3 regions of the Ruegeria sp. BB5 genome follow, and region 1 is predicted to be linked to each of the others. Evidence: riboswitches for the same ligand, from Rfam matches in the RefSeq annotation. Region 1 holds a riboswitch; each other region holds the start of a gene.
The links. A riboswitch is a leader RNA that binds a small molecule or an ion and turns the genes downstream of it on or off. The one in region 1 is predicted to bind cobalamin.
Positions count from the first base shown of each region.

Region 2: linked by a shared signal. The riboswitch ahead of ACR0DL_RS17555 (DUF1636 family protein) and the one ahead of ACR0DL_RS07650 (DUF1636 family protein) in region 1 are both predicted to bind cobalamin.
Region 3: linked by a shared signal. The riboswitch ahead of ACR0DL_RS18290 (hypothetical protein) and the one ahead of ACR0DL_RS07650 (DUF1636 family protein) in region 1 are both predicted to bind cobalamin.

Region 1 is NZ_JBQFUX010000001.1:1,531,215-1,537,328, forward strand. It holds gene ACR0DL_RS07640 (NAD(P)-dependent oxidoreductase) at 243-1,199, opposite strand; gene ACR0DL_RS07645 (LysR substrate-binding domain-containing protein) at 1,302-2,186, shown strand; cobalamin riboswitch at 2,259-2,467, shown strand; gene ACR0DL_RS07650 (DUF1636 family protein) at 2,551-2,940, shown strand; gene cobW (cobalamin biosynthesis protein CobW) at 2,937-3,992, shown strand; gene cobN (cobaltochelatase subunit CobN) at 3,996-6,114, shown strand, end outside.
Region 2 is NZ_JBQFUX010000009.1:66,329-72,442, forward strand. It holds gene ACR0DL_RS17535 (RrF2 family transcriptional regulator) at 117-521, opposite strand; gene ACR0DL_RS17540 (GTP-binding protein) at 626-1,837, shown strand; gene ACR0DL_RS17545 (DUF1826 domain-containing protein) at 1,834-2,469, shown strand; gene ACR0DL_RS17550 (DUF6525 family protein) at 2,466-2,738, shown strand; cobalamin riboswitch at 2,904-3,110, shown strand; gene ACR0DL_RS17555 (DUF1636 family protein) at 3,213-3,569, shown strand; gene ACR0DL_RS17560 (ABC transporter ATP-binding protein) at 3,566-4,351, shown strand; gene ACR0DL_RS17565 (ABC transporter substrate-binding protein) at 4,370-5,317, shown strand; gene ACR0DL_RS17570 (FecCD family ABC transporter permease) at 5,319-6,114, shown strand, end outside.
Region 3 is NZ_JBQFUX010000010.1:48,530-54,643, forward strand. It holds gene nudC (NAD(+) diphosphatase) at 1-99, opposite strand, end outside; gene ACR0DL_RS18275 (bifunctional 2',3'-cyclic-nucleotide 2'-phosphodiesterase/3'-nucleotidase) at 289-2,169, shown strand; RNA gene ffs (signal recognition particle sRNA small type) at 2,209-2,307, shown strand; gene ACR0DL_RS18285 (alpha/beta hydrolase family protein) at 2,340-3,197, opposite strand; cobalamin riboswitch at 3,333-3,553, shown strand; gene ACR0DL_RS18290 (hypothetical protein) at 3,637-4,044, shown strand; gene ACR0DL_RS18295 (protein-tyrosine phosphatase family protein) at 4,046-4,540, opposite strand; gene ACR0DL_RS18300 (DNA polymerase III subunit gamma/tau) at 4,674-6,114, shown strand, end outside.

The DNA.
Region 1 (6,114 bases):
GTCCACCTGTTCAAACTGGGAATCGTACTCGGCGATTTTTGGGGCTTCAAGACTCTATCCCTCTCCTACCCATCCAAGAAAAAGTGACACAGTGCTATTTCATGTGACGAGAGCGGACAAGAGGTCTTGGACAAGTTTTTGAAATTAAACGAAATGCGACGAAATGCGACGGAGATCACCTTGTGGTACTCGCCTCCACTTCTTTGATTATCTAACAAGTTTTCAAATGCGCGCAGTCTGCGCTATTCGGCCTGACCTCTCTGTGGGATAACTTCATAACCCGGCTCCTCCGGTTCATCATCGTGCATCTCGGTCGGGAAACCGGGCGCCGTGATATCCAACCCTGTCGCGTCCTCCAACCGCTTGATAATATTCGGGGACAGTTCGCGTTCACCATAGCGGGCGATACCGTCGTCGAAGATGCGGATCATTACCGGGTTGATTTCCAAGGGCACTCCGGCGCGGTCAGCGACGTCTTGGAACAGTCCGATGTCCTTTTTGACAAGGTCCATGGTGAAAGAGATATCGCGGGACCCGTTCAGAATGACTTGGCTTTCCGTTTCATGCACGAATGAAGTGCCCGACGAAATCTTTATCGCCTCATAAGTGGTGTTCAAATCCATCCCGGCCGCTTTGGCCGTTACCAGCGCTTCGGCACAGGTGATCAGGTTGGCCGTCGCCAGATAGTTGGTCAGAACTTTTAGGACCGAGGCTGAGCCCAACTCCCCCGTGTGCAGCACGCGCCGCCCCATCGTGGTTAAAAACGGCAGAATCCGCTCAAAGGTTTCGCGATCACATCCGGCGAAAATCGAGATATTGCCAGTAGCCGCCCGGTGGCACCCGCCCGAAACCGGGCAATCCACCGCCGCGCCTCCACGCTCGATCACCATGGCGCCCAGTCGTTTAACCTCGGCTTCGTCGGTGGTCGACATCTCCATCCAGATCTTGCCCGGCCCGACCTCGGGCAGCAAATCTTGCATCACTGCGTCCGAGGCCGCCGGGGACGGCAGGCAGGTTATAACGGCATCGCAGTCCCGCATCATCTGCGCCGGGCTTTCCGCGGCTTCGGCCCCCTTGGCCACAAACTCGGCCACCAAATCGGGGTTAAGGTCGTGAACCGTCAGGTCAATCCCGTTGCGCAGAAGCGAGCCGGACAGTTTGCCGCCCACATTTCCTAAACCGATAAATCCGACTTTCATGTTTCCCTCCTGACGGTCGTATTCGGGCCGAGTATCAGTGTTGTCTGTTAGAAACGAAAATGATTAATAATGCCAATTATGGTCAAAATAATTTGGTGATATATGGACCGCCTTCCAAACCCCACATGGTTGCGCAGCTTTGAAACCGCCGCGCGGCATCTGAATTTTACCACCACAGCAAAAGAGCTGGGCCTGACGCAGACGGCGGTCTCATTGCATATCCGGTCGCTTGAGGCCGAGCTTGGGCAAAAGCTGTTCACCCGGAATGCCCGGCGGTTGGAACTGACTGAGCTGGGGCAGTCTTATTCGTTGACTGTGCGGCGTGCGCTTGGTGACATCGCCCTGTCCACCAACAGCCTGTTCGGCCCTGCCTCTCGCCAGACCCTGACAATCCGTGCGGCGATATCGACAGCCACCTATTGGGTCGCGGCGGAACTGCCCGACTTTACCGCTCGCCACCCCGAGATCCCCGTACGCCTTGTCTCGCACATCTGGAATGACAGCGTGGCCCCCGGCGATGTGGATGTGGAAATCCGGTTGGGTTATGGCGATTGGCCCGGCGTTCAGTCCGAAAAGCTGACAGACGAAATGCTGGTACCGGTATGCCGGGCCGGGGACTCGCCCGCGACCCTGAACGTACTGCGGCAAGGCCCTCTGATTCATATCCTTGGATACGAAGACAACTGGGCGCGGTACTTTCAGGCCAACGGGCTCTCGCTTCCGGACCAGCCGCCCCGACATTCGGTGGACACCTCGGTCGCAGCACTGCAACTTGTGATGGCCGGGGCGGGCTATGCAACGGTTCTGGAACGGTTCGCCAGGAATGCGATCCGGCAGGCCGCGCCGATTGCAATTGCGGGCCCTGCGATTCCCTTTGCCCAGTCGCATTACCTGATCAGTACACAAGGCGCTGCGCAATCGACCGCTGCGGCAGGGTTGTTTTGCGCTTGGCTGCGCGAGAGGCTGGCCGCGCATGCCGCGGATTGACACAGGCTGGTCGCTTTTTCGGTTTGAACGATTTCACCATGCGCCTCGTGCTTGACAAGCCCCCTGCCCGTGCCGCATGTCGCATGCGTTGGTGTCCATCTTCGGATGGATGAAAAGGGAATGCGTCAGCGGGCAACCGTCAAACGCAGCCGCCCCCGCGACCGTGACCGGAGAGGGTGCCCAATGCCACTGGCCCGCAAGGCCGGGAAGGCGGGACATCTGCCGGGGCAAACGCCCCGACATCCGCAAGCCGGGAGACCTGCCAGCGCCCGAAGTTGAAACCGGACGGGGTGATCCGGTGTCGGGTCCATGTGCAGACGTGGCCCGCATGAAACCCCGTCCCCTGCAAAGAGGATTTGGGGGGATGAGAGACGTGACCGAGACTGCACCAGTCGAGCTGCTGGTCTGCACGACCTGTCGGCGTGGCCTGCCGATTGAAGACGATGCGCAACGTCCAGGTGCCCTGCTGCACAAAGCACTGGAAGACGCCGATTTGCCCGAAGGTATCGTGCTGAAGCCGGTCGAGTGCCTGTCAAATTGCGATCAGGGTTGCTCCATAGTGCTGCGCGGCGGACCAACCCGCTGGACCTTTGTGTACGAAAACCTGAACGAAACCGACCATGTCGACACCATCGTCGAAGGCGTCACCAAGTACCTCTCCGCCGAAGACGGTCTGGTCAAATGGCGCGAACGTCCCGAACATTTCCGCAAAAACTGTGCGGCCCGCATTCCCCCGATTGGAGCCCTGAAATGAGCAACCTCGAAAAACTCCCCGTCACTGTGATCACCGGCTTTCTGGGTTCGGGCAAAACCACGCTGGTCAAACATCTAATGCAGAACCCGCAGGGCAAGCGTCTGGCCGTTGTCGTCAATGAATTTGGCGATGTGGGTGTGGATGGCGACATTCTGAAATCCTGCGCCATTCCCGATTGCCCGGCGGAAAATATCATGGAACTGGCCAATGGCTGCATCTGCTGCACCGTGGCCGATGATTTCATTCCGACCATCGAGGCGCTGATGGCACTGGAGCCGCGCCCTGATCACATCCTGATCGAAACGTCCGGTCTGGCTCTGCCAAAGCCGCTGTTGAAAGCGTTTGACTGGCCCGATATCCGCTCGAAAATCACCGTGGATGGCGTGATCGCTCTGGCCGATGCCGAGGCTGTCGCCGCCGGTCGCTTCGCCCCGAATGTCGAGGCTGTGGACGCCCAGCGCCTGGCCGATGACTCGATCGACCACGAAACACCCCTGTCCGAGGTTTTCGAGGATCAAATTTCCTGCGCCGACATCATCCTGCTTACCAAGCCCGATCTGGCTGGTCCGGAAGGCGTGGCAAAGGCCAAAGAAGTGATCGCAGCCGAGGCTCCGCGCCCCCTGCCCGTCGTCGAAGTTGCCGAAGGCGCTGTGGACGTGCGCGTCGTACTGGGGCTTGAGGCTGCCGCCGAGGATGACATGGATGCACGCCCGTCGCACCACGATGGCCACCACGATCATGAACATGACGATTTCGAAAGCATTATCGTCGAGTTGCCGGAACAGACCGATCCGGCAGCACTGGTTGCTAATATCGAACGCTTGGCAAATGAGCTGAACATCCTGCGGGTCAAAGGTTACGCCGCTGTCCAAGGCAAACCGATGCGCTTGTTGGTCCAGGCGGTTGGCGCACGCGTGCGACATCAGTACGACCGCCCATGGGAACCCGGCGAAGAGCGCCGCTCGCGTCTGGTGGTGATTGCCGAACATGACGACATCAAAGAGGCCGCGATCCGCGAGATCCTCGTGGGTGTGACCGAGGCCGCCGAGTAAGCCATGCACGTCGTCTTCCGCGAAAGCCACGGGCTCGAGGAAACCGAGACCCCGACCGATCTGGGCCAAAGCCCGGCGGATCTGGTGGTGCTGTCCTTTTCGGACAGCGACCTCGGAGCTTTCGCGGCAGGCTGGCATCGCGGTGGCGGGGCTGAGGGGCGGATGCCCACGATGCGGTTGGCCAATCTGACGGCGTTGAAACACCCTCTGTCCGTCGACACCTACGTCGAACAAACTCTGGAAGGTGCGAGAGGCATCCTGATCCGCCTGATCGGCGGCGTGCCTTATTGGTCCTATGGCCTGCAGCAGGTTCTGGCGCTGGCGCAGGACAAGGGCATCGCGCTGGCTGTCCTGCCAGCGGATGGGCGCGAAGATACGCGGTTGGACGACTTTTCCACCCTACCCGTTTCAACCCTGCGGCGGCTGGCGCATCTGTGCGATACCGGCGGCGAAGTTGCAGCGCAGGCCGCGCTGGCACAGATGGCGCTGGCGGCGGGGCTTTATGCAGGCCCTGTGATGGGGGCCAAAACCATCCCCGAATGCGGCGCCTGGTGCCCGGATCGTGGCGTGATCCCAGTGGAAAAGGCGTTCACGGGCGATGCAAAACGCATTCTCGTGAGTTTCTACCGCGCTTACCTGACCTCGGCGGACACCGCCCCGGTCGCGGCCCTGATCCGTAACCTACGCGCGCGCGGGTTCGAGGCTGTGGGCCTGTTCGCGCCGTCGTTGAAAGCCCCAACCGCCGCCGAATGGTTGCGCGGAAATATCGTAGCAATGCAGCCGTCGGCCATCATCAACGCCACTTCATTCTCGGGCAAGGGCGCGTCTGGCACATCTCCGCTGGACGCGGCCAATGTCCCTGTGTTTCAGGTCGCTTTGTCAACTGCACGCCGCAAGGCCTGGGCCGAGGCGGAACGTGGCCTCTCGCCCGCCGACCTTGCCATGCATGTGGTGTTGCCCGAGGTGGACGGGCGGATTTCGGCGGGCATCGCCTCATTCAAAGAACCCGGGAAACGCGACCCACATCTGGAATACTCGCGATTTGCCCACCGGGCCGAAGATGAACGGATCGAAGCCATCATCGACCGGGTGACCGGGTGGCTGGCTTTGCATGACAAGCCCAAGGCCGATCAAACCCCAGTGCTGGTGCTGTCCACTTACCCTGGTAAGGCCTGGCAGATGGCCCATGCTGTGGGGCTGGACGCGCTGGCCTCTGCCGAGGCGATGTTGGCCGATCTGCAGGACGAAGGGTACGACACCGCCCCCGCCCAACCCATTACCGAAACCCTTATGGATGCAAGGGTATCGTGGCCGCTTGCGGATTATCTGGCGGCGCTGGCCGATCTGCCGGATGAATTGCGCAGGGACCTCGAAACCGTTTGGGGACGGCCCGAGGATGATCCAGCATTAGCAGACGGCGCTTTCAATTTCACCGCTTTGCGTCGTGGCAAGGCCCTGATCGCGCTGCAACCCGAACGCGGCACGCCCGAGTTGCGCGAGGATGATTACCACGACCTCTCACGCACCCCACGCCACGGCTATGTGGCCTTTTATCTGTGGCTGCGCAGAGGGTTGGGTGCGGATGCGCTGATCCATATCGGCGCGCATGGCACGCTGGAATGGCTGCCCGGCAAATCGGTCGCCCTGTCGGCGAATTGCTGGCCCGAGGCGCTGATCCGCGATCTGCCGGTGATCTACCCCTTCATCGTCAATGACCCCGGCGAGGCCGCGCAGGCCAAGCGCCGGATTGGGGCGGTCACGCTGGGTCATATCCCCCCCCCGATGAAGGAAAGCGGCACGCCCGACCGGATGGTGCGGCTGGAATCCCTGCTGGACGAGTTTTCGAACGCCGACGGGCTGGACCCCAAGCGCCGGGACCGCCTGCAAGAAGATATCCGCGATGAGGCGCAGGCCATCGGGTTGGAAAGCGATCTGGGTCTGGATCAGGCCACCTGCACCGCCGAGGCAATCACCCGCATCGACAGGTTTGTCTGTGATATCAAGGAAAGCCAGTTCGGTGACGGGTTGCACATCTTTGGTCGCACGCCTGAGGTCACCGGTAATTTCGACCCCGCTCCTTCCGCCCGTGCGGAACGCAGGGCTCTGCTTGACGTGCTGGCGG
Region 2 (6,114 bases), on a different contig from region 1:
AGGGACGTATCCCCACCCCAGTTGGTGCGCCCCTTAAACAACAGGAATGTTGCACCCATAGCGTCAAACGATGTGGTGAGAATGAAGAGAAACTTGCCGCGATACTTGATCAGGTATTACTTGCCTCTGACTTCGGAGATGGTTGTCTCGCCGAGACGGTCGACTAGGCTTTGCTCGATCTCCTTCATGATACTCGAAACGCGACGGTGCAACGCATGTTCCACTGAACATTTGGGGGCATGGTCTTCTCTGCCAGAGGCGATCAGACTTTCGTCCAACGCAAGATACACATCCGCCAGGGTTATGCTGTCTGGTTCGCGTGCCAGACTCCACCCTCCTGCGTGGCCTTTTTCCGAAGTTAACAGACCCGCGTCACGAAGCCGTCCCAAGACGCGGCGTACCACCACCGGGTTCGTCCCTGAATGCTCGGCGATATCCGCAGATGTACGCTTACGATTCGGATCTCCGGCCATGTGGCCGAGCGTGTGCAGGGCGAGGGATAGGCGGCTATTGCGCTTCATTTGTCGTTCTTCTCCAAGCAGATATCACACGTAACAATAACTGTTGCATTCGTCTAGTAACTGCGTAAGTTACGTGATTCTCAAGGCACCATTCGGAGCAACCCATGTCAGATACCCGACTTCCTGTCACCGTCCTTTCCGGCTTCTTAGGGGCGGGCAAGACCACCCTTTTGAACCGAGTCCTGAACAACCGCGAAGGGCGTCGGGTCGCGGTCATCGTCAACGATATGTCCGAGGTGAATATCGACGCCGATCTGGTACGGGCCGATACCGAACTCAGCCGGACGGATGAAACTCTGGTAGAAATGTCGAATGGCTGCATCTGTTGTACCCTTCGGGACGATCTTTTGGAGGAAGTCCGGCGCCTCGCTGCGGAAGGACGTTTTGACTACCTGCTTATTGAATCCACAGGCATTTCCGAACCATTGCCTGTGGCAGCAACTTTCGATTTCCGGGATGAAGCGGGCGACAGCTTGTCGGACGTGGCGCGGCTCGACACCATGGTAACGGTTGTCGATGCGGTGAACTTGCTGAACGATTTCTCGTCCCACGATTTCCTACGAGACCGAGGCGAAACGATGGGAGAAGAAGACGAGCGAACTCTGGTCCACTTGCTTACGGATCAAATAGAATTCTCTGATGTGGTGATCCTGAACAAGGTTGATGATGCGGGGTCAGAAAAAGTTGATGCGGCCCGCAAGATCATCCGCAGTCTGAATGCAGATGCCGAGATCATCGAGACCAACCATTCGGAAGTTGCCGCAGAAAAGATCCTGGACACCGGCTTGTTTGACTTCGTGCAAGCCTATGAACACCCGATGTGGGCAAAGGAACTGTACGGCTTTGCCGACCACGTGCCTGAGACTGAGGAATACGGGGTTGCGTCATACGTTTACCGGGCGCGACTTCCGTTCGTTCCCGAACGCATTTTGGACGTTCTCAACGGTGATCTGCCAGGGGTGATCCGGGCCAAAGGCCACTTTTGGGTTTCGACACGCCCCGACTGGGTGGCTGAATTTTCACTCGCCGGCGCATTGTCCAGCGTCAAACCACTCGGCACCTGGTGGGCATCAGTTCCCGAAGAGCGACGCCCCGCACATGACAGCGCCCGCGCCTATATGCAGGCCCACTGGCAAGAGCCGTGGGGCGACCGCCGTCAAGAGATCGTTTTCATCGGTGCCGGGATCGACTGGCAAAGTTTGAAGGCACGATTGGACAATTGCCTTATTCCAGCAGTTTCGGCGGCAGGGCCCGACAATTTGCCGGAACTGCCGGACCCCTTCCCGATTTGGCGCCGGGCAGAGGATGCAGCATGAACTTCGTTAGAAAGCCCGTGAAAGACAACGTCACCGGTGTGAGCTTCGCAGATGATCCGGCGGCACTCCGCACTTTTGCACAGCCAAACTGTGCCGCTTTGATTTGGCGCCGGCGAACCCCGCCGGATATGCAAAGCTGGCTTGACCAACTTGATCCCAAGTCTTTGCCAAGTGGGCGAGTCATTCTTCCACCAAGCGCCGTTAAGACGACCGTGGGGCAACTCTGCGATATCTCCGGTATGCCTAACGGGACTGAAAGAGCGTGGCTTCAGGATGATATCACTTCTCTGGCCGACATGTTCTGCGAGCTGATGAACGCCAACTTCCTGCGGCTGCGGCTGGATGTTGTCACCACCAATGCTTGCCGTAAATTTCATACCGATGCTGTCACCGCCCGGTTGGTCTGCACCTATCGTGGCACTGGAACACAATACGGCACCTCGACTGATGGAAACGATCCCGCGCTTGTGTTTACCGTTCAGACCGGCGCTCCGATCCTGCTACGGGGAACACTCTGGCCCGAGCGACCATCGTCAGGGATGGTGCATCGCTCGCCTCCAATCGAAGGTACCAGTGAATCCCGTCTCGTCTTGGTTTTGGACCCAGTGGAAAATCCGGAAACCGAAGCATGAGACGTAACCTCGGGCAATGCAGCTTGCGCCGCAAGCATCGATCAACCGATCCGATGGATGTGTTTGACGGCCTTCCAGCCCCGTTGCGACAGTGGTTGTCAGAAGCGGCATTGCCATGGTCACCGGTATCCGCGCGCCGCATCTGGTCAAAATCGCGGGCCAAGGGGCTTTCATCAGAAGAAACGCTCGTGTCACTCAGCCAGGCCGAAGCCCGAACGCTCGCGCGTGACCGGCAATCGACTGTTTTCAAATTAAATTCTCAAACATGAAGGAAAAAATGCCACCTCTAACACAGTATGCTGTCGCGACCCATGCGGCACTGGGTGTCGCACTTACAGCGAAAACGCATGCGGCAGACTTCGAAACCCTGAGCGTTTGAGTTCCGATCGAAAAGTTGTTGTTTCAAATCGTGATTGACATGGCCCCCAGTCTAAGACAAGCAAGGGCCAGATGGTTCCCGATGGTACGCCCAAGGGATGAAAAGGGAATACGGTGCGGTTCGCCACTTTGGCGCCAAATCCGTGACTGCCCCCGCAACTGTAAGCGGTGAGCGACGCCAAAATCCACTGGTCATTGGGCCGGGAAGGATGGCCAAGCATCGACCCGCAAGTCAGGAGACCTGCCATCACATGTTCAACCAACCCGGGGCGGGGCGTCCTGGAAGGAGGCTTTGATGGCACGTCTGAAACGTGTGTACATGATCGGCACCTTCTGTCCGCGCTTGGCTTTAAGCGGAGCGGACTATGCCGGAAACACCTGACCATTTCCTTCTGATCTGCTCGACCTGTACCGGCGCATTGCCTGTTGATGTCATGCGCAATGCGTTGACCGGCAGGTTGCCAACCGGGTTCGCAGTGCGCACCGTTACCTGCATGGCGGGCTGCGCGCGACCAACAGCCGTCGGATTTCAGGCTGTCGGCAAAGCACACTACCTGTTCGGCGATATTGAAACTGCCGAAGATTTCGACGCGCTGGCGGAATTCGCACATCAGTACCGCAACGTCGCAGACGGTTGGACCAACGCGACGGACCGGCCGCAACCACTATTTACAAAAACCCTTTCTCGTTTGCCTCGGATTCAATTGGGGGAGCCATCATGACGACCTCATCTTTTCTGGTTGCGCGTGATCTCGAATACTATGCGCTCAATGGTGACGTTCTTCTGCAAGGTGTCTCGTTTGAATTGGCCGAGGGCGCGATACTGGCAATTGCCGGTCCAAATGGGGCGGGAAAAACCACGCTTTTGAACCTTCTGTGCGGGGCGGCTGAGATTGTATTGGGCAATGTATTGGTCAAGGAACGCAGCCTGAAAAATATGCCCGCAATGGAACGCGCCCGCATGATCGCTGTTGTGGGCCAGCAAGAACAACCGGATGGCAGGCTGTTGTTGCGGGACTATGTTGCCATGGGCCAGATTCCGATCTGGGCCGACCGTTCGGCGGATGAACATGCCAGAGAACTTAACAGAATCCTTGAGCTGACCGACCTTGGCGCGCTGGCAGACAAGCGCATGGCGGTACTGTCCGGGGGCGAACGTCAACGCGCGCATATCGCCCGGGCACTGGCACAGAACCCATCGTTGTTGTTCCTGGATGAGCCAACCAACCATCTCGATCCAGATGCCAAGGGTCGGATGCTGTCTCTGATCGCCGAACTCGGCATCACGGTTGTGATGATTGTCCATGATCTTGTCATGATCCCGGAATTCGCCACCCACGTGGCCCTGATGAAATCAACGCGGCTGACGGGATTTGGCCCCGTGGCCGAAGTGCTGACCCCCCAGCGGGTCCGCGATACTTTTGGCGTTGAATACCTGTGTTTTCACCACGAAGGCCGCGTGATTCCAGCGCTGGATATCCGAAAATCCACAATCTCAACCTAAACCAAGGAACATTCCCCAATGAAACACATCTGGTCCGTGGCGCTGGTCACAGCCATGGCAGGCGGCGCGTCCGCCCACGAGGTCACCGTCGACAACTGCGGAGCGCCGCTGGTGTTCGAAGCCCAGCCCGAGCGTCTGGTTGTGCATGACATGAACATGACCGATATGGCCTTCGCGTTGGGCCTGCAGAACAAGATCGTCGGTCTGACCGGCATCACCGGCTGGTACAAAACCAGCCCGGAATTCGACACCCTGCGCGGCGACATCCCCGAACTGGCACCGAAATACCCAACGGTCGAAAACCTTGTTGCCGTGGAACCCGACCTGTTCTTTGCTGGCTGGTATTACGGCATGAAGCCGGGCGGAGATGTGACCCCGGATACGCTGGAGCCCTTTGGTATCAAGACCATGATCCTGACCGAAAGCTGTGTGCATCTGGACAAGGATCGCCCCGAAGCCAGCATGGACCTGCTGTTCAATGACGTCCTGCGCCTGGGTCAGGTCATGCACGTTGAAGACAAGGCCGAGGCGCTGGTCACGGGCTGGAAAGACGAACTCTCAGTGATCGAAGCGCAGACTGCCGACCTGGCGAAACCCCGCGTTTTCTTGCTGGACGGCCCGGCGGACGCGCCATTCACCGCAGGTAAGTTCGCCATCCCCGATGCTATGATTGCTGCCGCGGGTGGTGAAAACGTGACCCACGACATGGAAACAAGCTGGGGTCGAACCTCGTGGGAGGCGGTCGCCGCCGCAAACCCGGAATTCCTTGTGCTGCTTGATTATCAGACAGGCAATGGCGCTGCGGACACGTTCAAGTTTCTACAGGAACATCCAGTGATGTCACAGACCGAAGCCGTGAAAAACGAGCGCTGGATCGGTCTGCGGTACGAGGAATTGACCCCCGGACCGGCAAATATCGAAGCGATTTCGAAAATGGCCCAGGCCATGCATCCAGGCCTCAACTGATATGGGCCGACTGGGCCTGACACTTGTGCTGGGGGCGGCCGTATTGGCCGCCCTCTTACTGATGTCCACCATCTATGGCACCACATCCATCCCTGTCGCGGACACGGTCACGGCGATCTTGCTGGGAACGGGCCTGAGCGAAGGAGAGATGTCACCGCTGCACCGGATCGTCTTTGATCTGCGCCTGCCGCGCGCCTTGTTCGCGGCCGTGATCGGGGCTGGTTTGGGCATTGTCGGTGTGGTTTTGCAAACCACGACGCGCAACGACTTGGCCGACCCGTTTTTGTTTGGCCTGTCCTCGGGCGCGGCGGCAGGTGCCGTGTTCGTCATCACAGTGACCGGGGATATTCTGGGCTTTTGGACCTTACCTCTGGCCGCGTTCTGCGGAGGACTTGTAGCGTCGGGTATCGTGCTGGCGCTGGTTCACGGGTTGCGCACCAGCGCACCCGAGAAACTGATATTGGCCGGTTTGGCCGTGTCCTTCTTGTTCTCTGCCATCACCAACTATTTGATCTTCGCCGGCGACAGCCGCGCCGCGCATTCGGTGATCTTCTGGATGCTGGGCGGTCTGGGCCTAGCCCGGTGGGAGACGTTCCCGCTGGTCTGCGCCGGATTGTTGCTTATTCTGGCCTACGCGCTCTATCGCGCCCGCTGGCTAGACGCATTGCTGACCGGAGACCTGACAGCTGCAACGCTGGGCGTGCCGGTGCAGGGGCTGCGGTTCAGCATGTTCTTTGTCGCGGCCCTTGCAACAGCTGTGTTCGTCTCGGTGGCAGGCGTGATCGGTTTCGTCGGCC
Region 3 (6,114 bases), on a different contig from region 1:
ATGCGCGCGCACCTGCGCCAAATGGTCTGCATTCCCTCGAATATGCGCCGCGCGATCAAGGCCCGAGCTGCCAAATGTCACCAGTTCCGCGTGTTTCATAGGATTTCCCTTGGGTCGTCGGCACAGGGCTGCCACGGCTGCCCTTTTGTTGCAATGCCAATGTTGCAATGCCAATTCGCACCACCCGAAAACTTGAAGTCGTCAATTGACTAAAAACACGCTATGCAAGTTGCATTTATTATACTTTTTGGAGAAAATGATTAACATATAACCGCCAGAAGTAGAAATTTGACACATCCCCTTCTCCCGTCCCGCGCACCACTGAAGATACGGGTTCTGGCAACATCCGATCTGCATATGAATCTATGCGGCTTCGATTATTATTCGGACACCCCCGACCCCTCAATCGGCTTTACCCGCACCGCCAGCCTGATCCGCGCAGCCAGGTCCGAGGCCGAAGCGCAGGGTGCTCTGGTGGTTCTGTGCGACAACGGAGATTCACTGCAAGGCACGCCACTGGGGGAATGGGCGGTTCAATCCGAAAATGCACCGCACATCCTGATGCAAGCATTTTCCGAGCTGGGTTATGACGCAATCGGGCTCGGAAATCATGATTTCGACTTTGGACTGGAAACGCTGGGCCGTGTGATTGCAGATGCTGCGTGCCCGGTGGTTTGCAGCAATGCACACCGACAAGACGCCCCCTCCTGCTGGCAAGATCATGCGATTTTGAATCGAGAAAAAAAATTTGATGATCAACATGTTGCGCTGAAAATTGGTGCGTTCTCAGTCCTGCCACCGCAGACAGCCAAATGGGAAGCACACCTGCTACAAGGCAAGGTCGTCATCGAAGATATCCTGACCTGCGCCGCACAAAAAGTGACGAATCTGAAAGCGCAGGGTTGCGATTTGATCCTTGCGTTGGCGCATACAGGGATAGGGTCGGCCGAACCGGAAACGGGTTTGGAAAATGCCGTCATCCCGCTGGCCGGTATCGAAGGAATTGATGCGCTGATTGCCGGGCATTCACATCTGACACTGCCCGGAAACGCACATGACGGGATTGAGCACGTCGATGCAAATCGGGGTCTGGTTCACGGAAAGCCGGTGGTCATGCCCGGTGCGTCCGGGTCATTTCTGGGGGTGATCGACCTGACATTGGACAGGGCGGGAAATGGCCATTGGACCGTTCAGGATCATCGCGTCAGTCTGCGGTCGATATGCCCAACCAAACCCGACGGCTCACCCAAGCCTATCCAGGAAGACCCTGTTTTGGCGCGCCTTTTCGCCCGGGGCCATTCGGAAACCCGGCGGCGCACGGCGCAACCCGTTGGCCAGACCGATCAGCATTTGCACAGCTATTTCAGTTTTTGCGCCCCGGACAGAGGTTTGGTTCTGACCGCCGCGGCCCAGGCAGCAGCCCTGCGGCCCTATCTGCTGGACACGTCATTTGCGGATTTTCCTGTTCTGTCCGCGACCGCGCCTTCAAAGTTCGGGGGGCGTGCCGGCCCCCGGTTTTTCACCGACGTCCCGCCCGGCCAGATATGCCTGCGCCATGTCAACGACATGTATGCGTTTCCCAATGAGCTGCAGGCGGTAGTTGTCACCGGAGAGCAGATCAGCGACTGGCTTGAGATGTCTGCAGGCGTGTTCAACCAGATTACGCCGGGACATCAGACCACATTGGTCGACATCAACAGGGCGGGGCATAATTTTGATATTATACAGGGGCTTACTTATCAATTTGATCTCTCTCAACCGGCTCGGTTCGACGCTGGCGGTCACTTGATCGACCCCGTCAACCGGCGCATTCGCAACATTCGCTTTGACGGCCAACCGATGGCCGCCGATCAACGGTTCGTCGTCGCACTGAACAATTACCGTGCCAATGGCGGGGGTCACTTTCCCTTTGTTGATCAGGCCGAGCCCATCGCGCTGCCGAACCTGCCTGTTCAGCGCGTCTTGCAGGACTATCTGTCCGGCGCACTGCCGCAAGATCCCTTGCAATATGCGTCCTATCCTTTTGGCTTTGCCTCGATGCAGGGCGCGACTGCGCTATTAAGAACCGGTCCGAAGGCACAAACTCACATTGCCGAGCTTGAAGAATATGACCCCCACGTCGTCGGAGAAGACGATGAGGGCTTTTTGCTGATCCGTTTGACGCTCTGACGGGTTGTGTTTCCTGCGCCCGTTGCCTATATCAGACCCCGAGAGGTTGGCGCGGGCGAGCGCCTCGCCAACCTGGTCAGGTCCGGAAGGAAGCAGCCACAACGAGCCCCGCTTGGGTCGATGTCCAACCTCTCACTTAAACTCCCGACATTGAATTGTTGCGAACAGGCCTAGGCAATCAACCGTGGCCAGACAGCCGAATTGCGCCGGGCAAAGGCACCGATATGGCCAACCTCGGACAGTCCGAACTCGGCCGGAGACAACAAATGGCGGCGTGCGTTGGGCCCGTACAGATCAGCCAGCCGCCAGACCGCGTTCTTTGGCACCAGATCGTCATCCTCAAAGCTGAACAGATCCACTGGTGTGTCTGACTGTGCCCAGCGGGCCTCGGGCAAGGACACGCCGATTTCGGGCAGGTAGTTGCGCGGCGCAGTACACCAGCGGCGCCACTGCCAATAGACACTGGCAGGCAGGTTCGATCCGAATCCCAGTGCCTTGCCCGGCAGGTAACCCAGCGCTTTTACGGCCAGGGGCGCGTGTCCGTACCAAAACAGCAAAGCCAACGCCCGATAAGGCCAGGGATGGTCCGACACAGTCACCGGCCCGGCGCAGACGCAGATCATGCGGTCGATCTGATCAATATCGGGCTGAATCGGCCCCAGCATACCGCCGACGGAATGGCCGATGCTCCAGTGCTGCGCGTCGGGGTATCGCCTGCGCATCTCGGCCCGAGCCGCAGGCATGTCGATCAGCGCCCAATCCGCCATCGTGGCCTGAGCTGACTTCAATGGCCTGCTCTGCGAATGACCGAAATCGCTGTAATCATAGGTCAGACAGGCAATGCCATGTTCCGCAGCCAACCAGCGTGCGAAGTGCTGATAATAGTCGCGCGGCACTCCGGTGGCGCTGTGGATCACCACTGCGATCCCAGGTTCGGCCACCGGCAGGTACAGCCGAGCCGACAGTTGGGTCGAACCAGAAGGAAACTGAAAATCCTCGGTTAAAACAGCTTGTGCGGTATCCAGCATGGCGCCCTCAATCTGAACCGATTAGTTCACCACCCCAAACGGCATCTTTTGCCACCCTAAGTCAATCCTGTTTCCGCATGACCACGCGTCCACTTTGCCCCACCAAAAGGCGGCTTGACTCAGGTCACCCCTACCCGCTAGCGATTGGGTGATGGTTCTCGTCCCCGGTCCCCGGGGCGGGATGAAAAGGGAACACGGTGCGGTTCTGCCCGGAATACCGGAACGAACCAAGGCCGCGACTGCCCCCGCAACTGTAAGCGGTGAGCAATGCCGAAACACCACTGGCCGCAAGGCTGGGAAGGTCGGCAACGCAACGACCCGCAAGTCAGGAGACCTGCCATCGAACAAGAAACCGAAACTCGGGCGGGGTGTCCGGGCAGGTCGTCAGCACGCTGTCACACCTGATCCATGCCCCCGTTCCACGCGCGGAGGGCGCAATATGATCTGGAAGACAAAGACGAACCAGTATTCCGCAACCGTTTGCCAACGCACCGGAAAAACCTGTCCGGCGCTGGCACAGATGGCGCGCGCGATCGTGCAGGCGATGGACGCGGCCGTTCCTGCGACGACGTTTGATTTTGAGTTCGACGGCAGCACTGAGCTGGCCTATTGCACGCAAGGATGCAGCGCACGGTTTCGCGCTCAAAAAGACCTGATCCGGGTCTTTTGTGGAACAAGCGAGGATGCGCCCCTCGAGTCGCTGGATGCTTACGCAGATATGATGTTCGGCCCGGATGTGACCATGCGCCCCGCAGGCATGCTAACCACCCCCCCCTGCGCCATGCTTGAGGTCACAGCGATCCCGCCCAACCCGGTGGCACAGGCAGAGCGGCAGGTGGCGCTCTGATCTAGCCGCGCGTCCGCCCAAGGGCTGCCCATTCCATCTGGCCGTCGGTCTCGACGGCGCAGGACCGCACCGCCCGCAAACGGGCCAACGCTGTCTCGGGGTCTTCGCCATGCTCGACCATAAGGCGCAGCACGATCATCCCGGACCGGCCACAGCCGCCCCGGCAATGCACCAGCACCCGCCCCCCGCAGGACAGGATATCAGTCGCCGCAGGGCTGACACTGCCCCACGCCGCGTCAACCTCAGGAGGCGGCGTACCGAAATCCGCAACCGGCAGATGCACCCATGCGATATTGAGTGCGTGCAGGTCTTCGCCAAGCCCACTTGCGCCCTCTTGCAGTATTTCGACCTCGGTGGTCATCGAGATCACAAGATCCGGCTGCCAGTCGCGGATCATTCCCAAGTCCCGCGTATACCCGCCACCGCGCCCCGGAAGGGGCGACAAGGCAACGGTGCCGTTTCCAATCTGAACTGAATGAAGTGCGAACTGGCTCACTACGGACCCTCCCTGATACTCGCTTCTAAGGCGTGCAAATTGTGCTGCAAACCGAAATTCACCCAAGCCTGCTGTGGACGCGGGCGGCGGGGGTCTCTACGCTGCATCGGAACCCGAATCCGACAGAGCAGATATGAACGACACGCCCAGCCCCGCCTATCAGGTTCTTGCCCGCAAATACCGCCCGGAAACTTTTGCCGATCTCGTCGGTCAGGATGCCATGGTGCGCACGCTGAAAAACGCGTTCGAGGCCGACCGCATCGCGCAGGCCTTCATCATGACCGGCATTCGCGGTACCGGCAAAACCACCACGGCCCGGATCATCGCCAAGGGCATGAACTGCATCGGCCCCGATGGCGAGGGTAAGCCGACCACGGAACCCTGCGGCCAATGCGAGCATTGCGTGGCCATTATGGAAGGCCGCCACGTCGATGTGATGGAGATGGACGCCGCCAGCCGCACCGGTGTGAACGATATTCGCGAGATCATCGACAGCGTCCGCTATCGCGCCGCCAGTGCGCGCTACAAAATCTATATCATCGACGAGGTCCACATGCTGTCGACCAGCGCGTTCAACGCGCTGCTCAAGACGCTTGAAGAACCGCCCGAGCATGTGAAGTTCATCTTCGCCACCACCGAGATTCGTAAAGTGCCAGTGACGGTTCTGTCGCGCTGCCAACGGTTCGACCTGCGTCGGATCGAACCCGAGGACATGATCAGCCTGCTCGGCAAGATTGCGGCGGCGGAAAACGCTCAGATCGCGGATGACGCGCTGGCGCTGATCACCCGTGCAGCCGAGGGTTCGGCGCGGGACGCGACCTCGCTGCTGGATCAGGCGATCTCGCACGGTGCTGGTGAAACCAGCGCCGATCAGGTCCGCGCGATGCTGGGCCTGGCTGATCGCGGTCGGGTACTGGACCTGATGGACATGATCCTGCGCGGGGACGCTGCAGGCGCACTGACCGAGTTGGGTGGGCAATATGCCGAAGGAGCCGATCCGCTGGCCGTGCTACGCGATCTGGCCGAGATCACCCATTGGGTCTCTGTGGTTAAAATCACGCCAGACGCAGCCAATGATCCCACCGTTTCGCCGGACGAGCGCGCGCGTGGTCAACAAATGGCCGAGGCCCTGCCGATGCGCGTCCTGACCCGGATGTGGCAGATGTTGCTTAAAGCGCTCGAAGAGGTCTCGGCGGCCCCAAATGCCATGATGGCAGCTGAAATGGCAGTGATCCGGCTGACCCATGTGGCAGACCTGCCCAGCCCGGAAGAGTTGATCAAACGTCTGCAAGACACGCCCCCACCGCCAAATGGCGGACCCGGTGGCGGGATACCGGCGCCATCGCATGCCGCGGTTCAGACGCAAGTGCCGGTGTCATCTTCTTATTCAGCTCCCGCCCATGGTGGGGGCAGCGGCGCTCCCAGCGCGGCGTTGGCGCAGGATGTACAAGCCGCCCTGGCACGTTATCCGACCTTCGATCATGTGGTCGAACTGATCCGCGCAAACCGGGACGGCGTGCTTCTGGATGAGGTCAAGCGGTCTTTGCGGCTTGCAGCCTATCAACCCGGGCGTA